2 regions of the Mycobacterium sp. WMMD1722 genome follow, and region 1 is predicted to be linked to the other one. Evidence: riboswitches for the same ligand, from Rfam matches in the RefSeq annotation. Region 1 holds a riboswitch; the other holds the start of a gene.
The links. A riboswitch is a leader RNA that binds a small molecule or an ion and turns the genes downstream of it on or off. The one in region 1 is predicted to bind glycine.
Positions count from the first base shown of each region.

Region 2: linked by a shared signal. The riboswitch ahead of gcvP (aminomethyl-transferring glycine dehydrogenase) and the one ahead of ACN27E_RS25645 (L-serine ammonia-lyase) in region 1 are both predicted to bind glycine.

Region 1 covers NZ_CP186056.1:5,287,565-5,302,465, forward strand. Annotated here, with positions in the region: rRNA gene ACN27E_RS25625 (23S ribosomal RNA) at 1-1,291, shown strand, start outside; rRNA gene rrf (5S ribosomal RNA) at 1,432-1,545, shown strand; gene ACN27E_RS25635 (methylated-DNA--[protein]-cysteine S-methyltransferase) at 1,618-2,118, opposite strand; gene ACN27E_RS25640 (AlkA N-terminal domain-containing protein) at 2,115-3,605, opposite strand; glycine riboswitch at 3,712-3,802, shown strand; gene ACN27E_RS25645 (L-serine ammonia-lyase) at 3,954-5,333, shown strand; gene ACN27E_RS25650 (fatty acyl-AMP ligase) at 5,314-7,122, opposite strand; gene ACN27E_RS25655 (adenylate/guanylate cyclase domain-containing protein) at 7,186-8,790, opposite strand; gene nucS (endonuclease NucS) at 8,840-9,511, shown strand; gene ACN27E_RS25665 (hypothetical protein) at 9,529-9,825, shown strand; gene mce (methylmalonyl-CoA epimerase) at 9,843-10,316, opposite strand; gene ACN27E_RS25675 (acetyl-CoA C-acetyltransferase) at 10,407-11,597, shown strand; gene ACN27E_RS25680 (DUF3817 domain-containing protein) at 11,660-12,034, shown strand; gene ACN27E_RS25685 (tetratricopeptide repeat protein) at 12,048-12,950, shown strand; gene glgB (1,4-alpha-glucan branching protein GlgB) at 12,973-14,901, opposite strand, start outside.
Region 2 covers NZ_CP186056.1:859,990-874,890, forward strand. Annotated here, with positions in the region: gene secA2 (accessory Sec system translocase SecA2) at 1-1,313, shown strand, start outside; gene ACN27E_RS03865 (CDP-alcohol phosphatidyltransferase family protein) at 1,323-1,925, shown strand; gene ACN27E_RS03870 (DUF881 domain-containing protein) at 1,918-2,841, shown strand; gene ACN27E_RS03875 (small basic family protein) at 2,869-3,201, shown strand; gene ACN27E_RS03880 (DUF881 domain-containing protein) at 3,203-4,036, shown strand; gene gcvH (glycine cleavage system protein GcvH) at 4,080-4,475, shown strand; gene garA (glycogen accumulation regulator GarA) at 4,617-5,096, shown strand; gene ACN27E_RS03895 (MerR family transcriptional regulator) at 5,121-5,870, shown strand; gene ACN27E_RS03900 (bifunctional nuclease family protein) at 5,989-6,483, shown strand; gene ACN27E_RS03905 (MerR family transcriptional regulator) at 6,719-7,339, shown strand; glycine riboswitch at 7,401-7,499, shown strand; glycine riboswitch at 7,500-7,619, shown strand; gene gcvP (aminomethyl-transferring glycine dehydrogenase) at 7,666-10,512, shown strand; gene ACN27E_RS03915 (hypothetical protein) at 10,525-12,396, opposite strand; gene ACN27E_RS03920 (malate synthase G) at 12,513-14,699, opposite strand; gene ACN27E_RS03925 (hypothetical protein) at 14,883-14,901, shown strand, end outside.

The DNA.
Region 1 (14,901 bases):
CACAGGTGGTCAGGTAGAGAATACCAAGGCGTACGAGTGAACTATGGTTAAGGAACTCGGCAAAATGCCCCCGTAACTTCGGGAGAAGGGGGACCCCCATGGCGTGACGGATCTTTACGGTCTCGAGCGTGAGGGGGTGGCACAAACCAGTGAGAAGCGACTGTTTACTAAAAACACAGGTCCGTGCGAAGTCGCAAGACGATGTATACGGACTGACGCCTGCCCGGTGCTGGAAGGTTAAGAGGACCGGTTAACCCTTCGGGGTGAAGCTGAGAATTTAAGCCCCAGTAAACGGCGGTGGTAACTATAACCATCCTAAGGTAGCGAAATTCCTTGTCGGGTAAGTTCCGACCTGCACGAATGGCGTAACGACTTCTCAACTGTCTCAACCATAGACTCGGCGAAATTGCATTACGAGTAAAGATGCTCGTTACGCGCGGCAGGACGAAAAGACCCCGGGACCTTCACTACAACTTGGTATTGGAGTTCGATACGGTTTGTGTAGGATAGGTGGGAGACTGTGAAGCATTCACGCCAGTGAGTGTGGAGTCGTTGTTGAAATACCACTCTGGTCGTATTGGGCTTCTAACCTCGAACCGTATATCCGGTTCAGGGACAGTGCCTGGTGGGTAGTTTAACTGGGGCGGTTGCCTCCTAAAATGTAACGGAGGCGCCCAAAGGTTCCCTCAACCTGGACGGCAATCAGGTGTTGAGTGTAAGTGCACAAGGGAGCTTGACTGCGAGACGTACATGTCGAGCAGGGACGAAAGTCGGGACTAGTGATCCGGCACCTCTGAGTGGAAGGGGTGTCGCTCAACGGATAAAAGGTACCCCGGGGATAACAGGCTGATCTTCCCCAAGAGTCCATATCGACGGGATGGTTTGGCACCTCGATGTCGGCTCGTCGCATCCTGGGGCTGGAGCAGGTCCCAAGGGTTGGGCTGTTCGCCCATTAAAGCGGCACGCGAGCTGGGTTTAGAACGTCGTGAGACAGTTCGGTCTCTATCCGCCGCGCGCGTCAGAAGCTTGAGGAAATCTGTCCCTAGTACGAGAGGACCGGGACGGACGAACCTCTGGTCTACCAGTTGTTCCACCAGGAGCACCGCTGGATAGCCACGTTCGGACAGGATAACCGCTGAAAGCATCTAAGCGGGAAACCCCCTCCAAGACCAGGCTTCTCACCCATTAAGTGGGATAAGGCCCCCCGCAGACCACGGGATCGATAGACCAGACCTGCACACCTAGTAATAGGCGTAGGGAACTGGCACTAACCGGCCGAAAACTTACACACACCCAAAACCAAAGGTGAGTGTGTTAACACCAACGACGCCCGCAACCACACCCACACCAGAATCAACCACGATTCACACCCCACCACCAAAAAACACTTCCCCCACCACGGGGGATCACTCAAAAACGAGTGAATACAGTTACGGCGGTCCATAGCGGCAGGGAAACGCCCGGTCCCATCCCGAACCCGGAAGCTAAGCCTGCCAGCGCCGATGATACTACCCACACGGGTGGAAAAGTAGGACACCGCCGAACACCCTTTCACCTCGGCCCCCGACTTCGGTTGGGGGCCGAGGCTTTTTCATATGTGTTCGAAGGGAATTGGTTTCAGTCGAATAGGGTCGGAGTCGCCGAATTCGCCATTCTTTCCAATGCGAGCAGTAGTCGCTTGCGGTCGAGTCCACCGCCATATCCGGTGAGGCTGCCGTTCGCCCCGATCACGCGATGACACGGGACGATGATGCCGACGGGATTGTGGCCGTTGGCCAGCCCCACCGCCCGGAACGCACCCGGCGCCCCGATCTTGCGGGCGATCTCCGCATAGGAGCGGGTCTCGCCGTACGGAATCGTCAAAAGCGCCTCCCATACCCGGCGCTGAAACGCTGTTCCCGTCAACTCCAGTTCGAGATCGAATGTGGTGAGTTCGCCGCGGAAGTACGCCGCCAACTGGGCGACCGCATCGTCGAAGATGCCATCATCGCGCGACCAGCCGGTGCGGTTCGGATCGTAGGTCTGATCGACCATCCGCAGATGCATCAGTCGGCCGTCGCGTCCGGCCAGCGTCAGCGGGCCTACGGGACTGTCCACGGTCCGGAAGAACATGCTCATGACATCGTCTCCTTCGGCGGCCAGTCGTTGACCGCGTGATCGAGCGCCGTCCACAGGTGTTGTGTGACGTAGGCGCGCCAGGGTCGCCACGCCGAACTACGCTCGGTCAACCCGCGGATGTCGTCGGGCAGCGAGAGCGCCCGCGCTGCGGCGCGCACGCCGAGGTCTCCCACCGGGAAGGCGTCGGGATCGCCGAGGCCGCGCATTGCCACCACCTCGGCGGTCCAGGGGCCGATGCCCGGTACCGCGAGCAGTCGCTCGCGCGCTGCGTTCCAGTCGCTACCGGGGCCGAGCTCGACCTCGCCGGCGGCCAGGGCGCCCACGAGCGCGACCACGGTCCGTTGCCGGGCGCGGGGAAGTGCCAGATGCGCCGGGTCGATCTCCGCCAGCTGTTCGACGCTGGGGAACACATGTGTCAGACCGCCGACGGGATCCGAGACGGGCCGGCCGTAATTGGCGGCCAGCCGGCCGGCATGGGTGCGCGCCGCCTTGAGCGAGACCTGCTGGCCGAGAACCACCCGAAGCGCGAGCTCGGACTCGTCGACCGTGCGCGGGATCCGTTGACCGGGTGCCTTGGCGACCAGTGCGGCCAGCGCCGGATCCTCGCACAGCGCGTCGATGACCGCCTCCGGATCGGCATCGAGATCGAGCAACCGCCGGCAGCGGGCGATCGCACTGGTCAGATCACGCAGATCGTCGAGATACAACCGACAGCCGACGTGGTCGTGCTGCGGCGTCAGGCTCACCACCGCACTGCCGTGGGGCAACCGCAATGTGCGGCGAAATGCGCCGTCCCGGAATTCCTCCACCCCGTGGACGGCGCTGGCCGCGAGGTGGCCGAACAGACCCTCGTAGGCGAACGGCGTCCGCACCGGCAGGCGCAACGACATCGGACCGGGTCCGACCGACGTGTTCACCGTCCGCCCGCGGGCCCGGCGGCGAAGTTCGGTGGGGGTCAGATCGCACACCGCGCGCACCGTGTCGTTGAACTGGCGGATGCTGGCGAAACCGGCGGCGAAGGCGACGTCGGAGAATGCCAGCTCGGTGGCCTCGATGAGCAGCCGGGCGGTCTGCGCGCGCTGCGCCCGCGCCAACGCCAACGGATTCGCCCCGACCTCAGCGTGCAGGATGCGCTGTAGCTGGCGGGAGGTGTAGCCCAGCCCCGCCGCCAGCCCGGTCACTCCGTCGCGGTCGACCACCCCGTCGGCGATCAGGCGCATCGCCCGCGCCGCGACGTCACCCCGGACGTTCCACTCCGGCGAACCGGGCGACGCGTCGGGCCGGCATCGTTTACAGGCGCGGAAACCTTCGGCCTGAGCGGCCGCCGCCGTGGCGAAGAAGCGTATGTTGCGGGCGAACGGCGGCCGGACCGGGCAACTCGGGCGGCAGTAGATTCCGGTACTGCGCACCGCCGTGACGAACCAGCCGTCGAATCGCGCGTCCTTGGACTGAACGGCCCGATAGCAGCGGTCGAAGTCGTCGTGCACGATGTCCACACTTACACCCGGCCACCGACAGCACTGGCGGAAATCCGACATGGTGGTCCACCGCGCGGACCTGTGATTTGATGACGGATACAACTGCACACGCCACCGACGCGCAGCGGGAGAACCCACCGAGGTGGGCGCCGTAGGAGCAATGTCCTCCCCGGGAATCTCTCAGGCACCAGTACCGCTGCGACGAGGCAACTCTGGAGAAAGCGCTCCGCGCTTACCGAAGGTGAACCGCAGCCGCCTGCGTCGGCCGCCAATCTCTCAGGTCCCACGGACAGAGCGGGGAGGGGCCACAGCGAGCCGTTCGACATCACCGTCGGACGCCGATCCCCGGAGCGACCCATGACCGTCAGCGTCTTCGACCTCTTCTCCGTCGGTATCGGCCCGTCGAGCTCCCACACCGTCGGACCGATGCGTGCGGCGGCCACGTTCGCCGCAGACCTGCGCCGACAGAATCTCCTCTCCGTCGTCGACGGTCTCGACGTGACGGTGTACGGATCGCTCGCGGCCACCGGCGACGGACACGCCACCTTCACCGCGATGATGCTCGGACTCGAGGGGCTACAGCCAGACGCGGTGACGGTGGACGAGATGGAGCAGACGCTCGCCCGCCAGCGCGCGACCGGTGAGATCCGCCTCGACGGTCGATCGTCCATCCGGTTGAGCAGCGCCGACATCGTCCGTCGTCCCACCGAGATGCTCTCCCGTCACCCCAACGCCATGACGTTCACCGCCCGACACGCCGGCGCCGTCGCACTCGAGCGGACCTACTACTCGGTCGGCGGCGGCTTCGTCGTGACCGACGGTGAACCCGAGACCGCAACCGCCGAGACTCCGTCGCCCTACACGTTCAGCAGCGCTGCGGAACTCCTCGAACTGACCCGCCGCCATCATCTACCGGTCAGCGACGTCATGTTCGCCCACGAATCGACGCTGCGACCCCGCGCCGAGATCACCGCGGGACTGCTGCACCTTCGCGACGTGATGGCCGACTGTGCCGCCAACGGCATGGCACGCACCGGCGATCTGCCGGGCGCGTTGGCGGTGCACCGCCGGGCCCACGGCTGGCATCAGCGCCTGCGCACCGAAGACCCCGATCGCGATCCGCTCTTCGCGCAGGACTGGGTCAACCTCATCGCCCTGGCGGTCAACGAGGAGAACGCCTCCGGCGGACGGGTCGTCACCGCACCCACCAACGGCGCCGCCGGCATCATTCCCGCGGTCCTGCACTACGCCGAGCACTACACCGCCGCCGGGCAGGCCGATCGCGACCGCGTCGCGGTGCGGTTCCTGCTCACCGCCGGCGCGATCGGATCGCTGTACAAGCAGCGGGCGTCCATCTCCGGCGCCGAGGTCGGCTGTCAGGGAGAGGTGGGATCGGCGGCCTCGATGGCCGCGGGTGCCCTCGCCGAGATCCTCGGTGGCACGCCCGAACAGGTGGAGAACGCCGCCGAGATCGCGATGGAGCACTGCCTCGGGCTGACCTGCGATCCGATCGGCGGGCTGGTGCAGATCCCGTGTATCGAACGCAACGCGATCTCGGCCAACAAGGCGATCACCGCGGCGCGGATGGCGCTGCGCGGCGACGGCACCCACCGGGTCAGCCTCGACGAGGTCATCGAGACGATGCGCGTCACCGGACTCGACATGAGTCACAAATACAAGGAGACCGCACTCGGAGGGCTGGCCGCCCAGGTCGGGGTCAACGTCGTGGAGTGCTGATCACGCCCGCGAAGGTGCCCGCGAGATAGCCGTCGCGGCAGGCCCGGCGGGCCAGCTTGCCGCTCGTCGTGCGCGGAATGGCGCCGGCCGGCACCAGACGGACATCGTCGACCACCAGCCCGTGGCGGGCCGCGACGGCCGCGCGGATCGCCTGTAGCTCCGGTTCCGGATCCACGCGCCGAGTGCCCGACGCACGTTCGGCAACGATCACCAGACGCCCATCGGGCACCGTGAATGCCGTCGCGTATCCCGCCCGCACGATCGGCGACGCGTCCGCCGCGGTCTTCTCGATGTCCTGGGGATAGTGGTGCGCACCGTCGAGCACGATCAGATCGGCGACTCGGCCGGTCACGTAGAGATCGCCGTCCACGAACACCCCGAGATCGCCGGTCCGGAAGAAGCCTGCCCCGTCCGGGACGCCGGCGGCGTGGCTGCCCGCAGCGAGTCGCGATCGCAGGACGGCGCCGAATTTCTCCCGCGTCTCCGTCGGGCGGTCCCAGTACCGCCGTGCGACGTTGTCCCCGTGCAACCAGATCTCGCCCACCCGCCCGTCGGGCACTTCGGCGCCGTCGGGGTCCACGATGACGGCCCACTGGGACCGCGCGATCTGCCCGCACGGCACGTGCGCCACGGCGCGGTCGCTGTCCGGCGCGACGGCGACCGCCCGGTCGTCGGTCAGCGCGGCGCGATCGAAGAACGTCTGACGGGGTTCGGCGTCGGGTGCGATGGTCGAGACGAACAGCGTCGCCTCGGCGATGCCGTAGGACGGTTTGATCGCCGTCGGCGGCAGACCGTAGGGCGCGAAGGCGGCGCTGAACGTCCGGATGGCGGCCATGCTGACCGGTTCGGATCCGACGATCATCACGACGTTGCTCAGGTCGACGTCGTCCTCGGCGGCGGGCCGACCGCGCTGAGCGGTGTACTCGTAGGCGAAATTCGGCGCGGCCGTCACCACGCGTCCGTGGCGGGAGCCGTCCGACAGCGCGGAGATCCAGCGCTGCGGCCGGCGTAGATAGGCGGTGGGGGACAGCAGCGTGGAATGGCCGCCGTACACGGCGGGAAAGCCGATCATCGACAGGCCCATGTCGTGGTACAGCGGCAACCAGCTGACGCCGTGGGTGTTGCGGTCGAGCAGATCGATGGACAGGATCATCTGGATCAGATTGGTCCCGACGGCCCGATGGGTGACCTCCACGCCGACGGGCGCGCGCGTCGCTCCGGAGGTGTATTGCAGGTGGGAGACGTCGTCGACATCGAGCACCACCGGAGCAAAGGCGTCACCGTCGGTATCGGGGATCTCGTCGAGCACCACCACGCGGATGTCGGGATTGACGGTGCAGAGGTGGTCGACGACCGCACCGCGCACGGCCGTGGTGGTGAGCACGACGCGCGGGCGTGAGTCGCGCAGCGCGGTGTCGAGACGTTCGGCGTGTCCCTGCAGTTCGGGGGCGAACAGCGGTACGGCGATGGCGCCGGCCTTCACAGCCCCGAAGAAACCGGCGACGTAGTCCAACCCCTGGGGCGCGAGGATCGCCACCCGGTCGCCGCGGTCGCACAGCTGCTGGACCCGTGCGCCGATGGCCCTGATCCGGCGGCCGAGCTGGTCCCAGGTGAGTTCCGCGGCCCGGCCGTCCTGCCCGGCGGTGTAGTCGAGGTACCGGTAGGCCACCGCGTCACCCACGTGGGCGATGTTCCGGTCGATCAGCGAGATCAGGGTGACGCCCGGCGGCAGCACGATGGCGCCCCGGTCGTCGAGGCAGTCCTCGATCTGCAGCAGGCCCTCACTCATACCGTCGAGTTTAGTTACCGTGACGGCTGGTATCACATACCTTGGGCTGTGACGTGGACCGCGTCAGACCGGCAGCGCCAGCCGGGTCGGCTCATCATGGCCCCGCAGTGTGACGGTGTCCCCGAGCGTCCAGTTCGCCCGCTCGCTCTCGGTCGCGTTGTCGACCGTCTCGAACGAGGCGACCAATCGGTCGGGCGCGGTCTTGGCGAGCTCGCACAACCGAGCCGCCTCGTTGACCGGCTCGCCGATGACGGTGTACTCGAAACGTTCCTTCGCGCCGACATTTCCGGCGACCACGGTCCCGGCCGCGACTCCGATGCCGGCTTTGCACTCGGGCACCTCGTCGGCCAGTCGCGCGGCGATCGCCCGCGCGGCGGCCAGCGCCTCGTCCTCGGCGTTGTCGAGTGCGACGGGCGCCCCGAACACGGCGAGCACGGCATCTCCCTCGAATTTGTTGACCAGGCCGTGATGACGGTCGACCTCGTCGACGATCACCGCGAAGAACCGGTTGAGGAGTTCGACGATCTCCGCGGCCGGCCGGCTCGTGACCATCTGGGTCGAGCCGATGATGTCGACGAAGATCACTGCGGCATGGCGCTCTTCGCCGCCGAGCTCGACCTGTTGCTGCTCGGCGGCCAAGGCGACCTCACGGCCGACGTGCCGGCCGAACAGATCCCGTACCCGTTCGCGCTCCCGCAGACCGTGCACCATCGAGTTGAATCCGCGCTGCAGTTCGCCCAATTCGGTGCCGTCGAAAACCACCAGCTCGCAATCGAAGTCGCCGCGTTCGACGTTCTTCAGCGCGGACCGCACCACCCGCACCGGGGTGGCGATCAGCCAGGACAGCAACCACATCAGGACCATGCCGAACACCAGGGCCACGATCGCGATGATCATCACCGCCACGCCGAACTGGGTGGCGCTGAGATTCTGCAGGGACAGTGAGAACACCGCGAGTAGCAGGATGCCCAGCACCGGCACCCCGGAGCCGAGCAGCCACACCGTCATCGTGCGGCCCATCACGCCTTGGGACAACCGGCGCGGTGGCCGCCCGGCCTCCAGTGCCTGCGCCGCGACGGGTCGTAGGGCGAACTCGGTGATCAGATAGCACGCGGTCGCGACCACGATGCCGGGGAAGCCGACGGCGAACAGGAACCGCGGGATGAACGCCGAGTCGTGCAGACCGTAGAGAACCGTCAGGAGCACCGTGCCGATGCCCCAGAGCAACAGCGCCTGCTTGGCCACCCGCCAGGGCGCCAGGAACACGTTGTGCTGATCGGCTCGGGTGGGGGTGCGCTCCTCGATGGACCAGCGCAACGAGTTCACCGTCCGCGACGTGATCCACGCGGTGCCGAAGAGCAGCGCGAGCAGCATGTAAGCGGGCACGACGGCCCAGGTGAGCCATGCGGGTGCATCGGTGAACACGCTGGGCACCGGGATGGCCACGGCGTTGAGCAGTAGCGAGACGCCGATGCCCAACAGGTTCGTGAAGATCAGGAAGAACGTGAGGATGACCTGGATGCGAATGCGCCGGCGGCGCTGATCCTCGTCGGGTCTGCCCAGCAGCCAGGAACCGTAGTCGGGAGTGTCGGGCAGCCGACCGCTCTGCCGCGTCACCCGTTCGAGGACACGGCCCAGTCGTTGCGGGACGCTCTTGGTGGCGTTCATGGTGACGTCAGCCTAGGGTGCGCCGGGCCCAGCGCCTATGGTTGTCCGGGTGCGCCTCGTGATCGCCCAGTGCACCGTCGACTATGTCGGCCGGCTGACCGCCCACCTGCCTTCGGCCCGGCGGCTGCTGCTGTTCAAAGCCGACGGGTCGGTGAGCGTGCATGCCGACGACCGCGCCTACAAGCCGCTCAACTGGATGAGCCCGCCCTGCTGGCTCAAAGAGGAATCCGGAGATCCGCATCCGATCTGGGTCGTCGAGAACAAGGCCGGCGAACAGCTGCGGATCACCGTCGAAGACGTCGAACACGACTCCAGCCACGAACTCGGCGTCGATCCCGGCCTGGTCAAGGACGGCGTCGAGGCGCACCTGCAGAAGCTGCTGGCCGAGCACGTCGAACTCCTGGGTGAGGGTTACACGCTGGTGCGACGCGAGTACATGACCCCCATCGGCCCGGTGGACCTGCTGTGTCGCGATGCGACCGGCGGTTCGGTGGCCGTGGAGATCAAGCGGCGCGGGGAGATCGATGGCGTCGAGCAGCTCACGCGGTATCTCGAACTGCTCAATCGGGACACCCTGCTGGCCCCCGTCAGTGGCGTGTTCGCCGCCCAGCAGATCAAGCCCCAGGCGCGCACGCTCGCTACTGATCGCGGAATCCGTTGTCTGACACTTGATTACGATCAGATGCGCGGAATGGACAGCAACGAGTTCCGGCTGTTCTGAGGACCTACACTGGGGTGATGCCCAGGCGCCGCCCCCAGCCGCGGCGGTCGCGTCCGCTGCCGCCGGCGTTCGCCGGGCGGCGTGTGGAGACCGGCCCGGATGGCTACGAATACGAGGTGCGGCCGATCGCGGGTGCGCGGGCGGTCAAGCTCTACCGCTGCCCGGGCTGTGATCATCAGATCGCGCTCGGCACACCGCATCTCGTGGTGTGGCCGGCCGACGGCGGGGACGCGGCCGCCGACGACCGCAGGCATTGGCACAGCCCGTGCTGGGCCCGCCGCGGCACCCGCGGTCCGACCAGGAAATGGTCCTGATGCGGTCCCGATGACGCCTAATGTGCCTCAGCGGCCGGTTCGACGAGTTCGATCAGCACGCCGCCACCGTCTTTGGGATGGATGAAGTTGATGCGTGAATTCGAGGTTCCGCGTCGCGGAGCGTCGTAGATCAGCCGCACGCCCTGCTCGCGCAGGCGGTCGCTGAGGGCCTCGATGTCGCTCACGCGGTAGGCGAACTGCTGCAGACCCGGCCCGCGCTTGTCGAGGAATTTCGCGATGGTCGATTCGTCGTCGATCGGCGCCATCAGCTGGATCTGGGTGCTGCCGACCGGCGCGCCGCGCACGGCCAGCATGGCCTCGCGGATGCCCTGCTCATCGTTGATCTCCTCGTGCAGGACGATCATCCCGAGGTGGTCGTGATACCACTTGATCGCGGCGTCGAGATCGGGCACCGCGATGCCGACGTGGTCGACGGCGGTCACCAGGGCGGTGGCCAGTACTGGACGGGCGTCAATTTGCTCGGCAGTCATATCGCAAAGGTAACCTAACGACATCGGTTCCGAAACGTCGGGAAATGGATAGCCGCCGCGGAGCCCCCCGAAACCCCCATGGAGGTAGTGATGGCAGCCAATGATTCGGTGTCGGTGATCGTTGCTGGCGCGCGCACGCCGGTCGGCAAACTGATGGGCTCGCTGAAGGATTTCTCGGGCAGCGATCTCGGTGCGATCGCCATCAAGGGCGCCCTCGAGAAGGCCGGGGTCGAGCCGTCGGCTGTCGAATACGTGATCATGGGCCAGGTGCTGACGGCCGGCGCGGGCCAGATGCCGGCCCGTCAGGCTGCCGTCGCCGCCGGGATCCCCTGGGACGTGCCGGCGCTGACCATCAACAAGATGTGCCTGTCCGGCATCGATGCCATCGCCCTGGCCGACCAGATGATCCGCGCCGGTGAATTCGACGTGGTGGTGGCCGGTGGTCAGGAATCGATGACCCAGGCGCCCCACCTGCTGATCGGCAGCCGTGCCGGCTACAAGTACGGCGACGTGACTGCCGTGGACCACACGGCCTACGACGGGCTGCACGACGTCTTCACCGATCAGCCGATGGGTGCGCTGACCGAACAGCGCAACGACGAGGACCGCTTCACCCGCGCTGAACAGGACGAGTACGCCGCGCAGTCCCACCAGCGCGCGGCCGCCGCGTGGAAGGACGGGGTCTTCGCCGACGAGGTCGTCCCGGTGTCCATCCCGCAGCGCAAAGGGGACCCGCTCGAATTTGCCGAGGACGAGGGGATCCGGGCCAACACCACCGCCGACTCATTGGCCGGCCTCAAGCCCGCGTTCCGCAAGGACGGCACGATCACCGCGGGTTCGGCCTCCCAGATCTCCGACGGCGCTTGTGCGGTCGTCGTGATGCGCAAAGCCAAGGCCGAGGAACTGGGCCTGGACTGGCTCTGTGAGATCGGCGCGCACGGCGTGGTGGCCGGACCGGACTCCACCCTGCAATCGCAGCCGGCCAACGCCGTCAAGAAGGCCGTCGCCCGCGAGGGCATCAGCGTCGATCAGCTCGACGTGATCGAACTCAACGAGGCCTTCGCGGCGGTGGCCCTGGCTTCGACCAGGGAGCTGGGCGTCGATCCGGACAAGGTCAACGTCAACGGCGGTGCGATCGCCATCGGCCATCCGATCGGGATGTCGGGTGCGCGCGTCGCGCTGCACGCGGCACTCGAGCTCAAGCGCCGCGGCTCCGGATACGCCGTGGCCGCGTTGTGTGGGGCCGGCGGCCAGGGCGACGCGTTGATCCTGCGCCGCTGACGGCGCCACCGCCTCTACGACGGCCCGTAGTAATCGGGCGGGTCTTCAGGCACAATGGCGCCATGACTGGCGCTTTCGATCTCCGCAGCCGGGGCGGTTGGCTCCGACTCGTCGGCCTCCTCGAGGCGGTCAGCTGGGTGGGCCTGCTGACCGGTATGTACTTCAAATATCTCGGCAGCCCGCGCACCGAGGTAGGGGTGAAGGTCTTCGGGCCGATCCACGGCGGGGTCTTCGTGGCGTTCGTCGTGGTGGCGATCGTCGCGGGGATCGGGTTCGCCTGGGGGATCGGAACGTGGTTGCTGGCTTTGCTCGCGAGCATCGTCCCCCTGGGTACTGTGATCTTCCTCATATGGGCCGACAAGACGGGGCGGGCGGGCCGTCACGGGGCCGCGCCGCTGGTCGCTCGGCCGGGACGGACGGCCACCGAAACGACGTGACAGACTTGCCTCTGTGACACGTCCACGTCCTTCGATCGGGCCCGCGCTGGCCGGCGCCGTTGATCTGTCAGCTCTCAAACAGCGACCCGCGGCAGAGGCCGCCGACTCCGCTGCCGCCCCGGGCGGACCCGGCGGTGTCGAGGTCACCGAAGCCAACCTCGAAGCCGAGGTCCTGGTCCGCTCCACCCAGGTTCCGGTGGTGGTGCTGCTCTGGACACCTCGCAGCGACGCCAGCGTCGAACTGGGGCAGACGCTGGCCGATCTGGTCACCGCCGATCGCGGTAAGTGGTCTCTGGCGACGGTCAACGTCGACACCACCCCGCGCGTCGCGCAGATGTTCGGGGTGCAGGCCGTCCCGACCGTCGTCGCCCTGGCCGGCGGGCAGCCGATCTCCAGCTTCCAGGGGCCGCAACCGGCCGATCAGCTGCGCCGCTGGATCGACTCGCTGCTCGAGGCCACCGCGGGCAAGCTGGCCGGCGGACCGGACACCGGCGAACCAGAAGAGATCGATCCCGAGGTCGCCCGGGCGCGCGAGCTGCTCGACGACGGCGAGTTCGACGCCGCGCTGGCGGCCTATCAGGCGATTCTCGACGGCCAGCCCAACCATGCCGAAGCCAAGGGTGCGGTCCGGCAGATCGCCTTCCTGCAGCGTGCGACGACCCATCGCCCGGATGCCGTGGCCGCCGCCGATGCCGCCCCGGGCGATATCGATGCGGCGTTCGCCGCGGCCGACGTCGAGATCTTGCAACAGCAGGTCCACGCGGCCTTCGACCGGCTGATCGGGCTCGTCAAGCGGACCGCGGGCGACGAGCGCACGAGGGTGCGGACCCGGCTGATCGAGCTATTCGAGCTGTTCGATCCGGCCGACCCCGAGGTGATCGCCGGCCGCCGCAACCTCGCGAACGCGCTCTACTGACCCGCGGCGCCGCCGCCCCCCGCTACGACAGCGGGGGGTCGGTCGCCGGTTCCAGCTCGACCGCCGCGTCCTCGGACACCGGCTCGAACCACAGGGCCGACAGCGGCGGCAGCACCATCGCGGCCGATGCCGGGCGGCCATGCCAGGGCTCGTCGGTGGCGTACACCGCGCCGTAGTTGCCCGCGCCACCGCCGTTGTAGGACGTCGCGTCGGTATTGAGCACCTCACGCCACGTGCCGGCATGCGGCAGACCCAGCCGGTAGTGGCTGTGCTCGGCTCCAGAGAAATTGAACACGCAGGCCATGACCGAGCCGTCGTCGCCATAGCGCAGGAAACTCAACACGTTGTTCGAGGAATCATTTGCGTCGATCCAGGAGTACCCCTGGGGGCTGGTGTCCTGCGACCACAGGGCACGCCGACCCTGGTAGATCTGGTTCATATCGGAGACCATCCGCAGAATGCCCCCGGAGAAGCTGTTCTCGTCGAGCTGATACCAGTCGACCCCGCGCTCCTCGGACCATTCCGCGCGCTGGCCGAACTCCTGGCCCTGGAACAGCAGCTGCTTACCGGGATGCGCCCACTGATAGGCCAGCAGCTGACGCACCCCCGCCGCTTTGCGGTGGTCGTCGCCGGGCATGCGCCCCCACAGCGTGCCCTTGCCGTGCACCACCTCGTCGTGACTGATCGGCAGGACGTAGTTCTCGCTGTAGGCGTAGAGCATCGAGAACGTCATCTCGTGGTGGTGGAAACTGCGGTGGATCGGGTCGCGCTGGATGAACGCCAGCGTGTCGTTCATCCAGCCCATGTTCCACTTCATCGAGAAGCCCAGGCCGCCGAGGTTCGTCGGGCGGGTGACACCCGGCCAGGACGTCGACTCCTCGGCGACGGTGACGATGCCGGGCACGGCCTTGTGCACGGTGGCGTTCATCTCCTGCAGGAACTGAACGGCCTCCAGGTTCTCGCGGCCACCGTAGATGTTGGGCGTCCACCCGCCCTCGGGGCGTGAGTAGTCCAGGTAGAGCATCGATGCGACGGCGTCCACGCGCAGGCCGTCGACGTGGAACTCCTGCAGCCAGTACAGCGCGTTGGCGACCAGGAAGTTGCGCACCTCGGCCCGACCGAAGTCGAAGACGTACGTGCCCCAGTCGAGTTGCTCGCCGCGGCGCGGGTCGGCGTGCTCGTAGAGTGCGGTGCCGTCGAATCGTCCGAGCGCCCACGCGTCCTTGGGGAAGTGGGCGGGAACCCAGTCCACGATCACCCCGACGCCGGCCTGGTGCAGCCGGTCGACCAGATAGCGGAAATCGTCCGGATTTCCCAGCCGCGATGTGGGCGCGTAGTAGGACGTGACCTGATAGCCCCACGATCCGCCGAACGGGTGCTCGGCCACCGGGAGCATCTCGACGTGGGTGAACCCGTTCTCCAGGACGTATTCGGTCAGCTGGTCGGCCAGTTCCCGGTACGACAGCCCGGGCCGCCACGACATCAGGTGCACCTCGAGGGTGGACATCGGCTCGAACACCGGGTTCTGCGCCGCGCGCTGGGCCATCCACGCGTCGTCGGCCCAGCGGTAATCGCTGCGGGTGACCCGAGACGCCGTTTGCGGCGGCACCTCGGTGGCGAACGCCATGGGATCGGCGCGCTCGGTGATCTGCCCGTCGGCGCCGTGGATGCGGAACTTGTAGAGGCCCTCCATCGGGAAGTCCGGCCAGAACACCTCCCACACCCCGGTCGAGCCGAGCACCCGCATCTGTGCCTCGGTGCCGTCCCAGTGGTTGAAGTCGCCGATCAGGCTGACGCCCTTGGCGTTGGGCGCCCACACTGCGAACGAAACCCCGCTCACCTCGCCGTCGGGGGTGGTGTAGGTCCGTGGGTGCGCCCCGAGGACCTCCCACAGCCGCTCATGCCGCCCCTCGGAGAACAGATGGAGGTCGACTTCGCCCAGGGTGGGCAG
Region 2 (14,901 bases), 910 kb from region 1:
TGCAGGCGGCCGTCGAGGCCAAAGAGGGCATCGAGACCACCGAGACCGGTGAGGTGCTCGACACCATCACCGTTCAGGCGCTGATCAATCGGTACCCGACGGTGTGCGGAATGACCGGCACCGCATTGGCCGCCGGTGAGCAGCTGCGCCAGTTCTACAAGCTCGGGGTGTCGCCGATCGAGCCGAACAAGCCCAACGTGCGCGAGGACGAGGCCGACCGGGTGTATGTGACCGCAGCCGCCCGGACCGAGGCGATCATCGCCCACGTCGAGGACGTGCACGCCACCGGGCAGCCGGTGCTGATCGGCACCCGCGACGTCGCCGAATCCGAGGAACTGCACGAGAAGCTGGTTCGGCACGGGATCCCGGCCGTTGTGCTCAACGCCAAGAACGACGCCGAGGAGGCCGCGGTCATCGCCGAGGCCGGCTCGCTGGGCGCCGTCACGGTGTCCACCCAGATGGCCGGTCGCGGTACCGACATCCGGTTGGGCGGCTCCGACGCCGACGATCACGCCGCCGAACACGAACGCGTCGCCGAGCTGGGCGGGCTGCACGTCGTCGGCACCGGGCGCCATCACACCGAGCGGCTGGACAACCAGCTGCGCGGGCGCGCCGGGCGACAGGGCGATCCGGGGTCGTCGGTCTTCTTCTCCAGCTGGGACGACGAGCTGGTGCTCGCCCATCTCGACCCCACCAAACTGCCGATGCAGGCCGACGAGGACGGCCGGGTGCTCAGCGACAAGGCCGCCGGGCTGCTCGACCATGCCCAGCGCATCGCCGAGGGGCGGCTGCTGGACGTGCACGCCAACACCTGGCGTTACAACCAGCTCACCGCTCAGCAGCGCGCGATCATCGTCGAACGGCGGGACACGCTGCTGCGCACCGCGGCCGCCCGCGAAGAGCTCGCCGAGCTGTCCCCGAAACGCTACGAGGAGCTCTCCGAGCAGCTCTCCGAGGAGCGGCTGGAGAAGATCTGCCGGCTGATCATGCTGTACCACCTCGACCGGGGCTGGTGTGAACACCTGGCCTACCTGGCCGACATCCGCGAGAGCATCCATCTGCGGGCACTCGGCCGGCAGAATCCGCTCGACGAGTTCCACCGGATGGCCGTCGACGCGTTCGCCTCACTGGCCGCCGACGCCATCGAGGCCGCCCAGCAGACGTTCGAGACGGCCCCGTCCATCGAGGACGAGCCGGGTGTCGACCTGTCGAAACTGGCCCGCCCGACCTCGACGTGGACCTACATGGTGCACGACAATCCGCTGGCCGACGACACGATGGCGGCGCTGAGCCTGCCCGGGGTGTTCCGATAGATTCAGGCCATGAACGCTCCGGGGGCGGGCGCCGAGGACCGGGTGGTGACGGTGCCCAACGCGCTGTCGGTGCTGCGCCTGGCGCTGGTGCCGGTATTCCTCTGGCTGCTGTTCGGTGCGCACGCCAACGGGTGGGCGGTCGGGGTGTTGATGTTCAGCGGGTTCTCCGACTGGGCCGACGGCAAGATCGCCCGGCTGGTGGCCAACCAGTCCTCGCGGCTCGGCGAATTGCTCGATCCGCTGGTCGATCGCATCTACATGATCACGGTGCCGCTGGCGCTCGCCGCGCACGGCACGGTGCCGTGGTGGTTCGTCGTGACCCTGTTGGGGCGCGATCTGGTGCTGGCCGCCACGCTGCCGCTGCTGCGTAGCCGCGGACTGGCCGCCCTGCCGGTCACCTATCTCGGCAAAGCCGCCACGTTCGCGCTGATGTCGGGCTTCCCGTTGGTGTTGCTGGGGCAGTGGGACCAGGTGTGGAGCCGCCTGGTGCTCGCCTGTGGCTGGGGATTTCTGGGATGGGGGCTGGCGCTGTACCTGTGGTCGGGTGTGCTGTACCTGATGCAGGTCGGGCTGGTGCTGCGGCGGATGCCGAAGGTGGGCGCCGGTGGCTGAGCCGCCGACCGACGTCGACCGCACGCTCGGCGGGTTCGATCCGTCGGCCGGGCGCAGTCAACACGCTGCCGGCGCCCCGACGCGGATCCCGGTGCCCTCGCTGCTGCGTTCGCTGTTGACCGACCACCACGATCCCGGCTACGCCGCTGCAGCATCGGCCCGGCGGGCGGGCGCGCGCCGTGGCCGCGCCGGCGAGTGGACCTGGCAGATCGCGGCCGCGGTCGCGGTGGCGGCGGTGTTCTCGGTCGCCGCGGCGCAGGCGCAGATCGCCGCACCGGCGGCCCGGGAGGCCCAGCAGGTGCTGGCCGGCAGCGTGCGTTCGGCCGAGGCCACCGACGACCAACTGGCCGCCGAGCGCAGCACGCTGGCCGCCGCGGTGGCCGCTCAGCGGCGCAGCCGGCTTGAGGGCGACGAACTCGGCCGCCGGCTGCTCGCCGAACTCGACGTCGCCGACGCCGAGGCGGCGGCCACGGCGGCGATCGGACCGGGTCTGGTGGTCACCGTGACCGAACCCGGGATGTCCAAGAACCTCTCCGACGTCGCCGAACAGCGGGTCGAGGGCAGCCGTCAGGTCATTCTCGACCGCGATCTGCAGCTGGTGGTGAACTCGCTGTGGGTCAGCGGGGCGGAGGCCATCGCGATCGGAGATGTGCGCATCGGCCCCAACGTCACCATCCGGCAGGCCGGGGGCGGCATCCTGGTCGACAACCAGCCCGTCAGCAGCCCCTACGTGTTGCAGGCGATCGGTCCACCGAACACGATGGCCGAGTCGTTCGAACGCAGCAGCGGACTGCAACGTCTGCGGCTGCTCGAGGCCTCCTACGGTGTCGGGGTCACCGTCGCCACCGCCGACGCACTGACCGTCCCCGCCGGGTCGGTGCGCGAGGTCAACTTCGCCGAACGGCGCGGTGGCTGACATGACCCGACCACGAACGGATCACCGATGATCGGAATCGCCGCCCTCGTCGTGGGCATCGTGCTGGGCCTGGTGTTCCGGCCCAGCGTGCCCGAAGTCGTCGAGCCCTACCTGCCGATCGCGGTGGTGGCGGCGCTGGACGCGGTATTCGGCGGCCTGCGGGCATATCTGGAGCGGATCTTCGACGCGAAGGTCTTCGTGGTGTCGTTCGTCTTCAACGTGCTGGTCGCCGCCCTGATCGTCTACGTGGGCGATCAGCTCGGGGTCGGGACGCAGCTCTCGACCGCCATCATCGTGGTGCTCGGCATCCGCATCTTCGGAAACGCCGCCGCCCTCCGGCGCCGGCTGTTCGGGGCCTGAGATGGCCGATTCTCGCGACCACTCAAGCGACCACTCAGGCGACCACTCGGGCGACCGGGCCCGCGAACACGGCCGGCACGAACTTCCGCCCGCCGCCGCGCCCCACCACCGGCCGCACCGCCGCGGCCGCACCGTGTTCGGCGTCCTGGCCGTGCTGCTGTGCCTGCTGCTCGGCGTGGCGATCGTCACCCAGGTCCGTCAGCACGACTCCGGCGACAATCTCGAGACCGCCCGACCCGCGGATCTGCTCGTGCTGCTCGACTCGCTGCAACAGCGGGAGGCCTCGCTCAACAGCGAGGTCAACGACCTGCGCCGGACGCTGGAACAGCTGCAGGCCACCGGCAGTACCGATCAGGCCGCGATCGAGAACGCGCAGGCCCGGCTGGCGGCGCTGTCCATCCTCATCGGCACCGTGGCGGCCACCGGCCCCGGTGTGACGATCACCATCTCCGACACCACCCCGGGGGTGCCGGCAGAGACCCTGCTCGACGTGGTCAACGAGCTGCGGGCGGCCGGGGCGGAGGCCATCGAGATCCAGGGGGTGAGCCAGGGCGGCGCCGGCGATCAGCGCACCGCGGTGCGCGTCGGCGTGGACACCTGGGTGGTCGGCAGACCGGGGGCCCTGATCGTCGACGGTGCCACACTGAACCCGCCCTACACGGTTCTGGCGATCGGCGATCCGCCCACCCTGGCCGCCGCGATGAACATCCCCGGCGGCGCCATGGACAGCGTCGAGCGCGTCGGTGGGACGATGGTGGTGCAGCAGGCCGATCGCGTCGACGTGGCCGCCTTGCGGCAACCGAAACCGCGCCAATACGCTCAGCCAGTCAAATGAGCCGCAGCGTGTCCGGACCCCACCCGAAGTACGAAGGAGCCCCGTGAGCGACATCCCAGCCGAGCTGTACTACACCGAGGAACACGAGTGGGTGCTGCGTACCGGTGACGACACCGTGCGGGTCGGGATCACCGACTACGCGCAGGCGGCGCTCGGCGACGTCGTCTTCGTGCAGCTGCCCGACGTCGGTGCGGAGCTGACCTCCGGGGAGACGTTCGGTGAGGTCGAGTCGACCAAGTCGGTGTCGGACCTGTACGCCCCGGTCAGCGCGAAAGTGCTTGCCGTCAACGCGAATCTGGACGGTAGCCCCGATCTGGTGAATTCCGACCCCTACGGCGAGGGCTGGCTGGTCGATCTCCAGCTCGACACCGACGATATGGAGGCCGCTCTGGGCGGCCTGCTCGACGCCGACGGTTACCGTGCCGTGGCGAGCGAGTGAGCAGTTGCTAGGGTTCTGCAGACCAAGAGGCGGATCCGGCCGTGGTGGACACAACGACGTCTGCTGCGCGGTACGGTCGAATGTGACACGACGACCGGGGACCGGCCGGGTATCGCCACAGCAGCCAGTGAGGAGCAGCGGGTGACGGACAAGGACATCAACTCTGGGGCTGACCAGACGTCTGACGAAGTCACCGTGGAGACGACATCGGTCTTCCGCGCCGACTTCCTCAACGAACTCGACGCTCCTGCGGCGCCGAGTGGGGAAAGCGCCGTGTCGGGTGTCGAGGGCCTGCCCGTCGGGTCGGCACTGCTGGTCGTCAAGCGCGGTCCGAACGCCGGTTCACGGTTCCTGCTCGACCAGCCGACCACGTCGGCGGGCCGGCACCCGGACAGTGACATCTTTCTCGACGACGTGACCGTGAGCCGTCGCCACGCCGAGTTCCGGCTGGAGAGCGGCGAGTTCCAGGTGGTCGACGTGGGCAGCCTCAACGGCACCTACGTCAACCGTGAGCCGGTGGATTCGGCCGTGCTGGCCAACGGCGACGAGGTGCAGATCGGCAAGTTCCGCCTGGTGTTCCTGACCGGGCCCGCCGACGACGACGGTGGCGCGGCCGGCTAGTCGCGCGTCCCGTCCCAGCAGCCCATGACACAGCCCGAACGGCCGGCTCTGGCCGGCATGTCCATCGGAGCTGTGCTGGATCTGCTGCGGCCGGACTTTCCGGACGTCACCATCTCCAAGATCCGCTTTCTGGAGGCGGAGGGGCTGGTGACCCCGGAGCGGACGGCGTCGGGCTACCGGCGGTTCACCGCCTACGACTGTGCGCGGCTGCGTTTCATCCTGACCGCGCAGCGCGATCAGTACCTACCGCTGAAGGTGATCAAGGCGCAGCTCGACGCGCAGCCCGACGGTGAGTTGCCCCACGGCGGAACCCCTTACGGGGTACCGCGTCTGGTGACCGTCGACGGGGTCGGCGGGGAGGCCGGCAGGCTGGCCGGGGTGGGGCCGGCGCAGGTGCGGCTGAGTCGCGAGGATCTGCTGGAGCGCTCGGGCGTCGGGGAGGAGCTGCTGGGCGCCCTGCTCAAGGCCGGGGTGATCACGCCGATCTTCAAGGCCGCCGGAACGATTCTGTTCGACGAGCACTCGGTGGTGATCGCCCAGTGCGCCCGAGCGCTCGCCGACTACGGCGTGGAGCCGCGGCATCTGCGGGCTTTCCGGTCGGCGGCCGACCGGCAGTCCGATCTGATCGCCCAGATCGCGGGCCCGATGGTCAAGGCGGGCAAGGCCGGTGCGCGCGACCGGGCCGACGACCTGGCCCGCGAGGTGGCCGCGCTGGCCATCACGTTGCACACGTCCCTGATCAAATCGGCCGTACGCGACGTACTGGATCGGTGAGGATTAGACTCGTCCAGACGAGTTGAAGACGATTCGGCTCCGACGTCAGATCCCGTATCTGGCAGGCAGGACCGTCCGATGAGGACAACGAGCACACCGGTGCGGAGGGCAGTATCTGATGGCTGAGGTTCGTGTGATCGGTATCCGCGTGGAACAGCCCCAGAACCAGCCGGTGCTGTTGCTGCGCGAATCCAACGGCGACCGTTATCTGCCCATCTGGATCGGCCAATCCGAGGCCGCGGCGATCGCACTGGAACAGCAGGGTGTCGAACCGGCACGCCCGCTCACCCACGATCTGATCCGCGACGTGATCGCGGCGCTGGGCCACTCGCTCAAAGAGGTGCGCATCGTGGATCTGCAGGAGGGGACCTTCTACGCCGATCTGATCTTCGATCGGGACATCAAGGTCTCGGCGCGGCCGTCGGATTCGGTGGCGATCGCGCTGCGGGTCGGCGTGCCGATCTATGTCGAAGAGGCGGTGCTGGCCGAGGCCGGGCTGCTGATCCCCGACGAGAACGACGAAGAGGCCACCGGTGCGGTGCGCGAGGACGAGGTCGAGAAGTTCAAGGAGTTCCTCGACAGCGTCTCGCCCGACGACTTCAAGGCGACGTGATCGTGCGAAACCTGCCGTTGGTCACGGATGCGTCTCAACTCGGTGCAGGCCGGTCGACACGCGGCGAGGGCGTTCGGTCCACCCCGTTTTCGGGGTAATACTTTGGGGGCGACGGGCAGTCACGACGTCGCGACAAGCGTATGCTCGGACACATTCGGGCTGGTGGCGGAACCGTTGCAGTGCAGGTCACGGTTGTGGCGGGGTTTGCGAGTTCGATCGGCGAGAGGAATCGGTAGTGGGCGACACGCCACGTCAGGAGCAGCTCGACCTGTCCACCGACGGCACCCCGGCGCAGTCTGTCGCGCCGGCGGGTGAACCGGTGCAGGCCGGACTGTTCCCGGACGACTCGGTGCCCGACGAACTCGTCGGCTACCGCGGTCCCAGTGCCTGCCAGATCGCCGGCATCACCTACCGGCAGCTGGACTATTGGGCCCGCACCTCGCTGGTCGTCCCGTCGATCCGCGGTGCGGCCGGATCCGGCAGCCAGCGCCTGTACTCGTTCAAGGACATCCTGGTCCTCAAGATCGTCAAACGGCTGCTCGATACCGGCATCTCGCTGCACAACATCCGGGTCGCGGTCGACCATCTGCGCCAGCGCGGGGTCAGCGACCTGGCCAACATCACCCTGTTCTCCGACGGCACCACCGTCTACGAGTGCACCTCCGCCGAAGAGGTCGTCGACCTGCTCCAGGGTGGACAGGGCGTCTTCGGCATCGCGGTGTCGGGGGCGATGCGCGAGCTCACCGGCGCGATCGCCGATTTCCCCGGCGAGCGCGCCGACGGTGGCGAGTCGATCGCCGCACCGGAGGACGAGCTGGCCTCGCGCCGTAAGCATCGCGACCGCAAGATCGGCTGACGCGGCTCACACCTCCTCGGGCGGCGGTCGGACCGACCGCCCGGTAGACTCGCCCACGCATCACCCGTGTGCGGGAGAGCTCCGTGGCAGCCGGTCACGGACGCCGAAGGAGCAACACCTCTCCGTCAACCTCTCAGGCACCCAGGACCGTTCACGGCGACGATGCCTCTGGAAAGTGGTGGACACAGTCCACCCGCCCATGGGGAAAGGCGCACACCGGTCCGCTGGGTGCGGTGAATCTCTCAGGCGCCCGCGACGGGTCGACGACAGAGGGAGGGGAACCCAGCGGTTCTTTTCCCATCCGTGGCCCCTCAGAGGAGACGCCCGTGCTCGATTCCCATCAGCCCCGGTTCGCCGATCGTCACATCGGCCCGGACTCCGATGCGGTCGCCGTCATGCTCGACACCATCGGTGTTCCCACGCTGGACGATCTGGCCGCCAAGGCGCTGCCCGCGGGGATCCTCGACGCACTGGGCGCCGAGGGTGTGGCGCCCGGACTGGACGTGCTGCCGGCGCCGGCCTCGGAGACCGAGGCACTCGCCGAGCTGCGGGCGTTGGCCGAGACCAACACCGTGGCGGTCTCGATGATCGGACAGGGATACTCCGACACCCTGACCCCGCCGGTGCTGCGCCGCAACGTCCTGGAGAACCCCGCCTGGTACACCGCGTACACGCCGTATCAGCCCGAGATCAGCCAGGGCCGCCTCGAGGCGCTGCTGAATTTCCAGACCATGGTGTGCGATCTGACCGGCCTCGAGGTCGCGGGTGCCTCCATGCTCGACGAGGGCACCGCCGCCGCCGAGGCGATGACGCTGATGCAGCGCGCGGTGCGCAGCACGTCCCGGCGGTTGGCGGTGGACGTCGACGTGTACCGCCAGACCGCAGCCATCCTGGCCACCCGGGCACGGCCGCTGGGCATCGAGCTCGTCACCGCGGACCTGCGCGAGGGTCTGCCCGAGGGCGACTTCTTCGGCGTGATCGTGCAGCTGCCCGGCGCTGGCGGCTCGTTGGTCGACTGGGCGCCGCTGGTGGCGCAGGCGCACGAGCGTGGGGCCCTGGTCGCGGTCGGGGCGGATCTGCTGGCCTGCACGCTGGTGACCCCGCCCGGGGAGTTCGGCGCCGATGTCGCCTTCGGCAGCACACAGCGCTTCGGCGTGCCCATGGGCTTCGGCGGCCCGCACGCCGGTTACCTCGCGGTGCGCAGCAAGCATGCCCGGCAACTGCCGGGGCGGCTGGTCGGGGTGTCCAGGGACGACGACGGCGCGGCGGCGTACAGGTTGGCGCTGCAGACCCGTGAACAGCACATCCGCCGCGACAAGGCGACGAGCAACATCTGCACCGCGCAGGTGCTGCTGGCGGTGATGGCGGCGATGTACGCGAGTTACCACGGCGCCGAGGGCCTCACCGCGATCGCCCGGCGCGTGCACGGGCACGCCCGCGCGGTCGCGACGGGACTCGCGGGCGCCGGTGTGGAGGTGGTGCACGCCGCGTTCTTCGACACGGTGCTCGCCCGCGTCCCCGGCCGCGCCGCGCAGATCCGCGACGCCGCCAAAGAGCGGGGTATCAACATCTGGCTCGTCGACGAGGACCACGTGTCGGTCGCCGCCGACGAGGCGACCACCGCCGAGCATGTGGCCGCGGTGCTCGCCGCGTTCGGCGCCGACCGCGGTGGTCAGCCGTTCACCGGACCCGAGATCGCCACCCGCACCACCGAATTCCTCACCCACCCGGCGTTCACCCGCTACCGCACCGAAACCGAGATGATGCGGTATCTGCGCTCGCTGGCCGATAAGGACATCGCGCTGGACCGCAGCATGATCCCGCTCGGATCGTGCACGATGAAGCTCAACGCGGCCGCCGAGATGGAACCGATCACCTGGCCCGAATTCGGCCGGCTGCACCCGTTCGCCCCCGACGGTGACACCCCGGGTATCCGCGGGCTGATCGCCGACCTGCAGCAGTGGCTGACCGGGCTCACCGGCTACGACGAGATCTCGCTGCAGCCCAACGCCGGGTCTCAGGGGGAGTACGCCGGTCTGCTGGCGATCAAGGCCTATCACGAGGCCAACGGCCATCCGGACCGGGACGTCTGCCTCATCCCGTCCAGTGCGCACGGGACCAACGCCGCCTCGGCCGCACTGGCCGGTATGCGGGTGGTGGTGGTGGCGTGCCGGGAGAACGGTGACGTCGACCTCGACGATCTGCGGGCCAAGGTGTCCGAGCACGCCGAGCGGCTGGCCGCGCTGATGATCACCTACCCGTCGACCCACGGCGTGTACGAACACGACATCGCCGAGATCTGCGCGGCCGTGCACGATGCCGGCGGCCAGGTCTACGTCGACGGCGCCAACCTCAACGCGCTGGTCGGCCTGGCCCGGCCCGGCCGGTTCGGCGGCGACGTCAGCCACCTCAACCTGCACAAGACGTTCTGCATCCCGCACGGCGGCGGCGGTCCCGGCGTCGGCCCGGTGGCCGTGCGCTCGCATCTGGCGCCGTATCTGCCGGGCCATCCGCTGGCCGCCGAACTCGGTGACGACCACACCGTCGCCGCGGCGCCCTACGGCTCGGCGTCGATCCTGCCGATCACCTGGATGTACATCCGCATGATGGGGGCTGCGGGCCTGCGGGCGGCATCGCTGACCGCGATCGCGTCGGCGAACTACATCGCCCGCCGCCTGGATGAGTACTTCCCGGTGCTCTACACCGGTGAGAACGGCATGGTCGCCCACGAGTGCATCCTGGATCTGCGCCCGATCACCAAGCAGACCGGCGTCACCGTCGACGATGTGGCCAAGCGGTTGGCCGACTACGGATTCCACGCTCCGACGATGAGCTTTCCCGTCGCCGGCACGCTGATGGTGGAGCCGACCGAAAGTGAGTCGCTGCGTGAGGTGGACGCGTTCTGCGAGGCGATGATCGCCATCCGCGCCGAGATCGACCAGGTCGGATCGGGCGCCTGGCCGGCTGAGGACAATCCCTTGCGCAATGCGCCGCACACCGCGGAAAGCCTGCTGGTCGCCGAATGGAACCACCCCTACACCCGCGAACAGGCGGCCTATCCGCTGGGCAAGGGCTACCGGGCCAAGGTGTGGCCGCCGGTGCGGCGGATCGACGGCGCCTTCGGCGACCGCAACCTCATGTGCTCGTGTCCGCCCATCGAGGCGTTCGCCTGAGCGACCGGCGACTCAGCGCACCATCGAGGACAGCGCGGCGGCCAACTCGGGGGAGTCGGACGTCGCGAGGTTCTGATAGGTGCCGCCGGTCACCTGTGCGACGGCCTCCCAGGTGGCGCGGTCCGGGTCGTCGCCGAAGTCGATGACGTTGACCGCCACCGGTCGCGCCTGGTCGAAAGCACCCTGGATGAACGCCTCGAGGCCGGACCCGTCCAGCGTCTGGTCGGTGTGCGGTCCCTCGGTGATCACGGTGACCGAATTGGGCTGTCCCGCCCGGAAATTCGCGAGCGCTTCGGTGTACACCAGCCGCAGTGTGGTGAACGAGACGGCACCCCCCGACGTCGAGGACAGCTGGTCGAGGGTCGAGGTCAGCGCATCCCGGCGCTCGGCCAGCGGTCCCAGCGGCACCTGCGAGGTCCCCGCCGACGCGTTGAACGTCCACAGCCCGACCGCCGAGGTGGGCGGTAACGCCTCGATGCGGGGGATCAACGCGTTGACGACGTTGCCCATGCGCGAGTTCGTCCCCTCCGCCGCCGGCATCGACAGGTCGAGCATGATCGTCGACGTCGAGGCCTGGGCGGGGGCGACCAGCGCGTCGGCGATCCTGGCGCGCTGCGCGTCGTCGCCGACCGGCAGCGGCGCGGGGACCGCGGCGAAGTCCACGACATCGCTGGCGGGCGGGCTGCCGGTGCCGGTGCGGAAGCCGGCCGCGGCCAGCTCGGACAGTCGCTCCGGGTCGCGCATGAAGCGGGCGAACTCGCTGGCCGCGGCGACCTGCTCACGGTCGAGCCAGTCACCGGCCAGCAGCACGGTCGGATAGTCGGCGGTGGCCGTCGGCCCCGACGGGCGCCAGGCCGCCACGGCGTTCTTCGCGTCGGGCAGTTCGGCGGCCCGGCGGAACAGTTGTTGTTCGGTCAACGGCACCGCATGCACCGGTGCCGCGGCCGGGTCACCGGAACCCAGCAGCGCGTCCATCGCGGCGTCGGCGGTGTCGGCGGGCAGTTCGGGTGCGCCGGCGGCCAGGGTGGTCACCGCGCCGAGGCCGTCGGTGGCCGGGGCGCCCGCGGGAGCGGCCGCCGTCGCGACCGCCTCGGCCGCCAGAATCGACGCGTCACTGTCGCCGGTGCGGGGGAGCGCCAGCTTCAGCGACCCCCACCCCGCAAGGCCGAGCCCGTCGAGTCCGGTCGGGTTGTTCTGCAGTGCGGGCAGCGTCGACCAGCTCTGCTCGGCCAGGGCATCGCGCAGCTGCGGCCGAACGGCCAGCACCACCGGCGACGTCACCAGTGATCGGCTGTCGTCGATGGTCTGGGGTCCGGTGGCGGCCTCCAGCCGGGCGGCGGACAGTCCGCTGGCGGGGATCCACAGCGCGGGCTTGTCGCCGAGGTCGCCGGGCCAGTCACCCTCGAACCCGGCCAGCACCTGACCGGAACCGGCCGGCCGGACGCCCACCTTCACACACCGGTCGCCGACCGGTTTCGCGGTGTCGTTGTACGCGGTCGCCAATGCGGAGATCTGGTCGGCGATCGACGGGTCGGCCAGCACCGCGACCGACAGATCACCGCTGACGCACCGCGCGGCGTCGGCGTCGCTACGGTTCGACAGCGCGTCGCCGAAGAATCGCCAGGCGATCACCGCGCCGACGAGTACCACCACTGCGACCAGCACCGCGATCACCGGGATACTGACGCCCCGGCGTTTCGGTGTCAGCGCGCGGTGGCTGCCGGTCCATTCGCCGCTGTCCCAGCCGCTGCGCTGCGGGCCGGTCGCCGGGCCGGATTCGCCGGCGGCCGGGATGGACACCGTGGTGTCGTCGCTGTACCGCTGTTCATCGCCGCCGGGACGGTCGTCGCGATCCTCGGGATCGGGAATGCTGTGCCTACCCATGCCTAGCCCTACCCCCGCATTCGCGTCGTCGCATGGTCATCGCCGGGTCATCAGTCGTCAGGAGTCGTCGCTGCGGGCAGTCTAGTGGCCCGCCGCGCACGCGTTTCCCGGTGGCCTCAGCAGCTCACCGACGCCTTGTACTCGCGACGGCGGCGGTGCAGGATCGGCTCGGTGTAGCCGTTGGGCTGCGCTCCGCCGGACAGGATCAGCTCCTGGGCGGCCTGGAAGGCGATGCTGGCGTCGGGGTCGGCGGCCATCGGTTTGAAATCGGGATCCGAGGCGTTCTGTTCGTCGACGACCGCGGCCATCCGGCGCAGGCTGGCCTTGACGTCCTCTTCGGTGATGACGCCGTGGCGCAGCCAATTGGCCAGCAGCTGACTGGAGATGCGCAGGGTGGCGCGGTCTTCCATCAGTGCGACGTCGTGGATGTCGGGAACCTTGGAGCATCCGACACCCGCGTCGATCCAGCGCACCACGTAGCCGAGGATCGACTGGCAGTTGTTGTCAACCTCTTCGCGGATCTCCTCCGGGGCCCACGCCAGCTCCTTGGCCAACGGGATGGTGAGCAGTTCGTCGATCGTGGTGCGCTGCTGACCCTCGAGTTCGCGCTGCACCGCGTACACGTCCACCTGGTGGTAGTGCATGGCGTGCAGGGTGGCCGCCGTCGGCGAGGGCACCCACGCGGTGGTGGCACCGGCTTTGGGCTGGCCGATCTTCTGCTCGACCATATCGGCCATCAGCTCGGTCATCGCCCACATGCCCTTGCCGATCTGGGCGCGGCCGGACAGGCCGGTCGCCAGGCCGACGTCGACGTTCTGGTCCTCGTAGGCCTTGATCCAGGGCTGGCTCTTCATGGCGCCCTTCCGGATCATCGGCCCCGCCTCCATGGAGGTGTGGATCTCGTCGCCGGTGCGGTCCAGGAATCCGGTGTTGATGAACACGACGCGTTCGGCGGCGGCTTTGATGCAGGCCTTGAGGTTGAGTGTGGTGCGCCGTTCCTCATCCATGATGCCGACCTTGAGGGTGTTCTGCGGCAGGCCCAGCACATCTTCGACGCGGCTGAACAGGTCCGCGGTGTAGGCGACTTCGTCGGGACCGTGCATCTTCGGCTTCACGATGTACACCGACCCGGTGCGGCTGTTGCGCAGCGGGCCCCGCTCATCGCTTTCCTGCAGACCGTGCATGGCGATCAGCCCGGTGAACAGGGCGTCCTGGATGCCCTCGTAGATCTCGTTGCCGTCGGAGTCGACGATCGCGTCGTTGGTCATCAGGTGACCGACGTTGCGCACGAACAGCAGACTGCGGCCCGGCAACGTCAGCTCGCCGCCGTCCGGTGAGACGAACGTGCGGTCCTGGTTGAGCACCCGGGTGAACGTCTTACCGCCCTTGTTGACCTCTTCGGCGAGGTCGCCGCGGTTGAGGCCCAGCCAATTGCGGTAGCCGAGCACCTTGTCCTCCGCGTCCACCGCGGCCACGGAGTCCTCGAAGTCCATGATGGTGGTGACCGCGGACTCGAGCACGACGTCCTTGACGCCGGCCCGGTCGGTGGAACCGATCGGCGAGTCGGGGTCGATGAGGATCTCGATGTGCAGACCGTTGTTGCGCAACAGGATCGACGTCGGCGTCGCCGGTTCGCCGAGATATCCGACGAACTGCTCGGGCTCGGCGAGTCCGACCGACATCCCGTCGCCGAGGGTGACGAGCAGCTGTCCGTCATCGACGGTGAAGCCGCCGGCCTCGCTGTACGAACCAGAGGCCAATGGCGCTGCGCCGTCGAGGAATTCGCGCGCGTAGGCGATCACCTTGTCGCCGCGCACCGGGTTGTATCCGGTGCCGGGTTCGGCGCCGCCCTCGGTGCTGATCACGTCGGTGCCGTAGAGCGCGTCATACAGCGAACCCCACCGAGCGTTGGCGGCGTTGAGCGCGAAGCGGGCGTTGAGCACCGGCACCACGAGCTGCGGTCCCGCGGTGCGGGTGATCTCGTCGTCGACACCGGTGGTGCTGATGGTGAAATCGCCGGGATCGGGCAGGAGATAGCCGATCTCGGTGAGGAAGCGCTTGTAGTCCTCGGCGTCGTGGGGGCCGATCGCGCGCTGGCGGTGCCACTTGTCGATCTGGGCCTGCAGCTCGTCGCGGCGGGCCAGCAGCTCCTGGTTCTGCGGGGTCAGGTCGGCGACGACCTTGTCCACGCCGGCCCAGAAGCTGTCCGGGTCCAGGCCGGTGCCCGGCAGCGCTTCGTCGGTGATGAAGTCGTAGAGCACCTTGGCCACGCGCAGGTTGCCCACCTCGACGCGATCGGTCATCGTCTGCCTCCTCGGCCGTCTTTCCCGCGTACCATCCGGCACGCCGCCGTCGGTCCAGCTTACCCGCGGGTAATCAGGCCGAATCCCGCGTCCGCCCCACGGGGTCGGCCGCATCGCCGACGGTGAGCTGTGCGTCACACCGGGTGATCCGGTGCGGACCCGGTGCGGACGTAGCCTCGTCGGATGAGCGGACGCGGTTGGC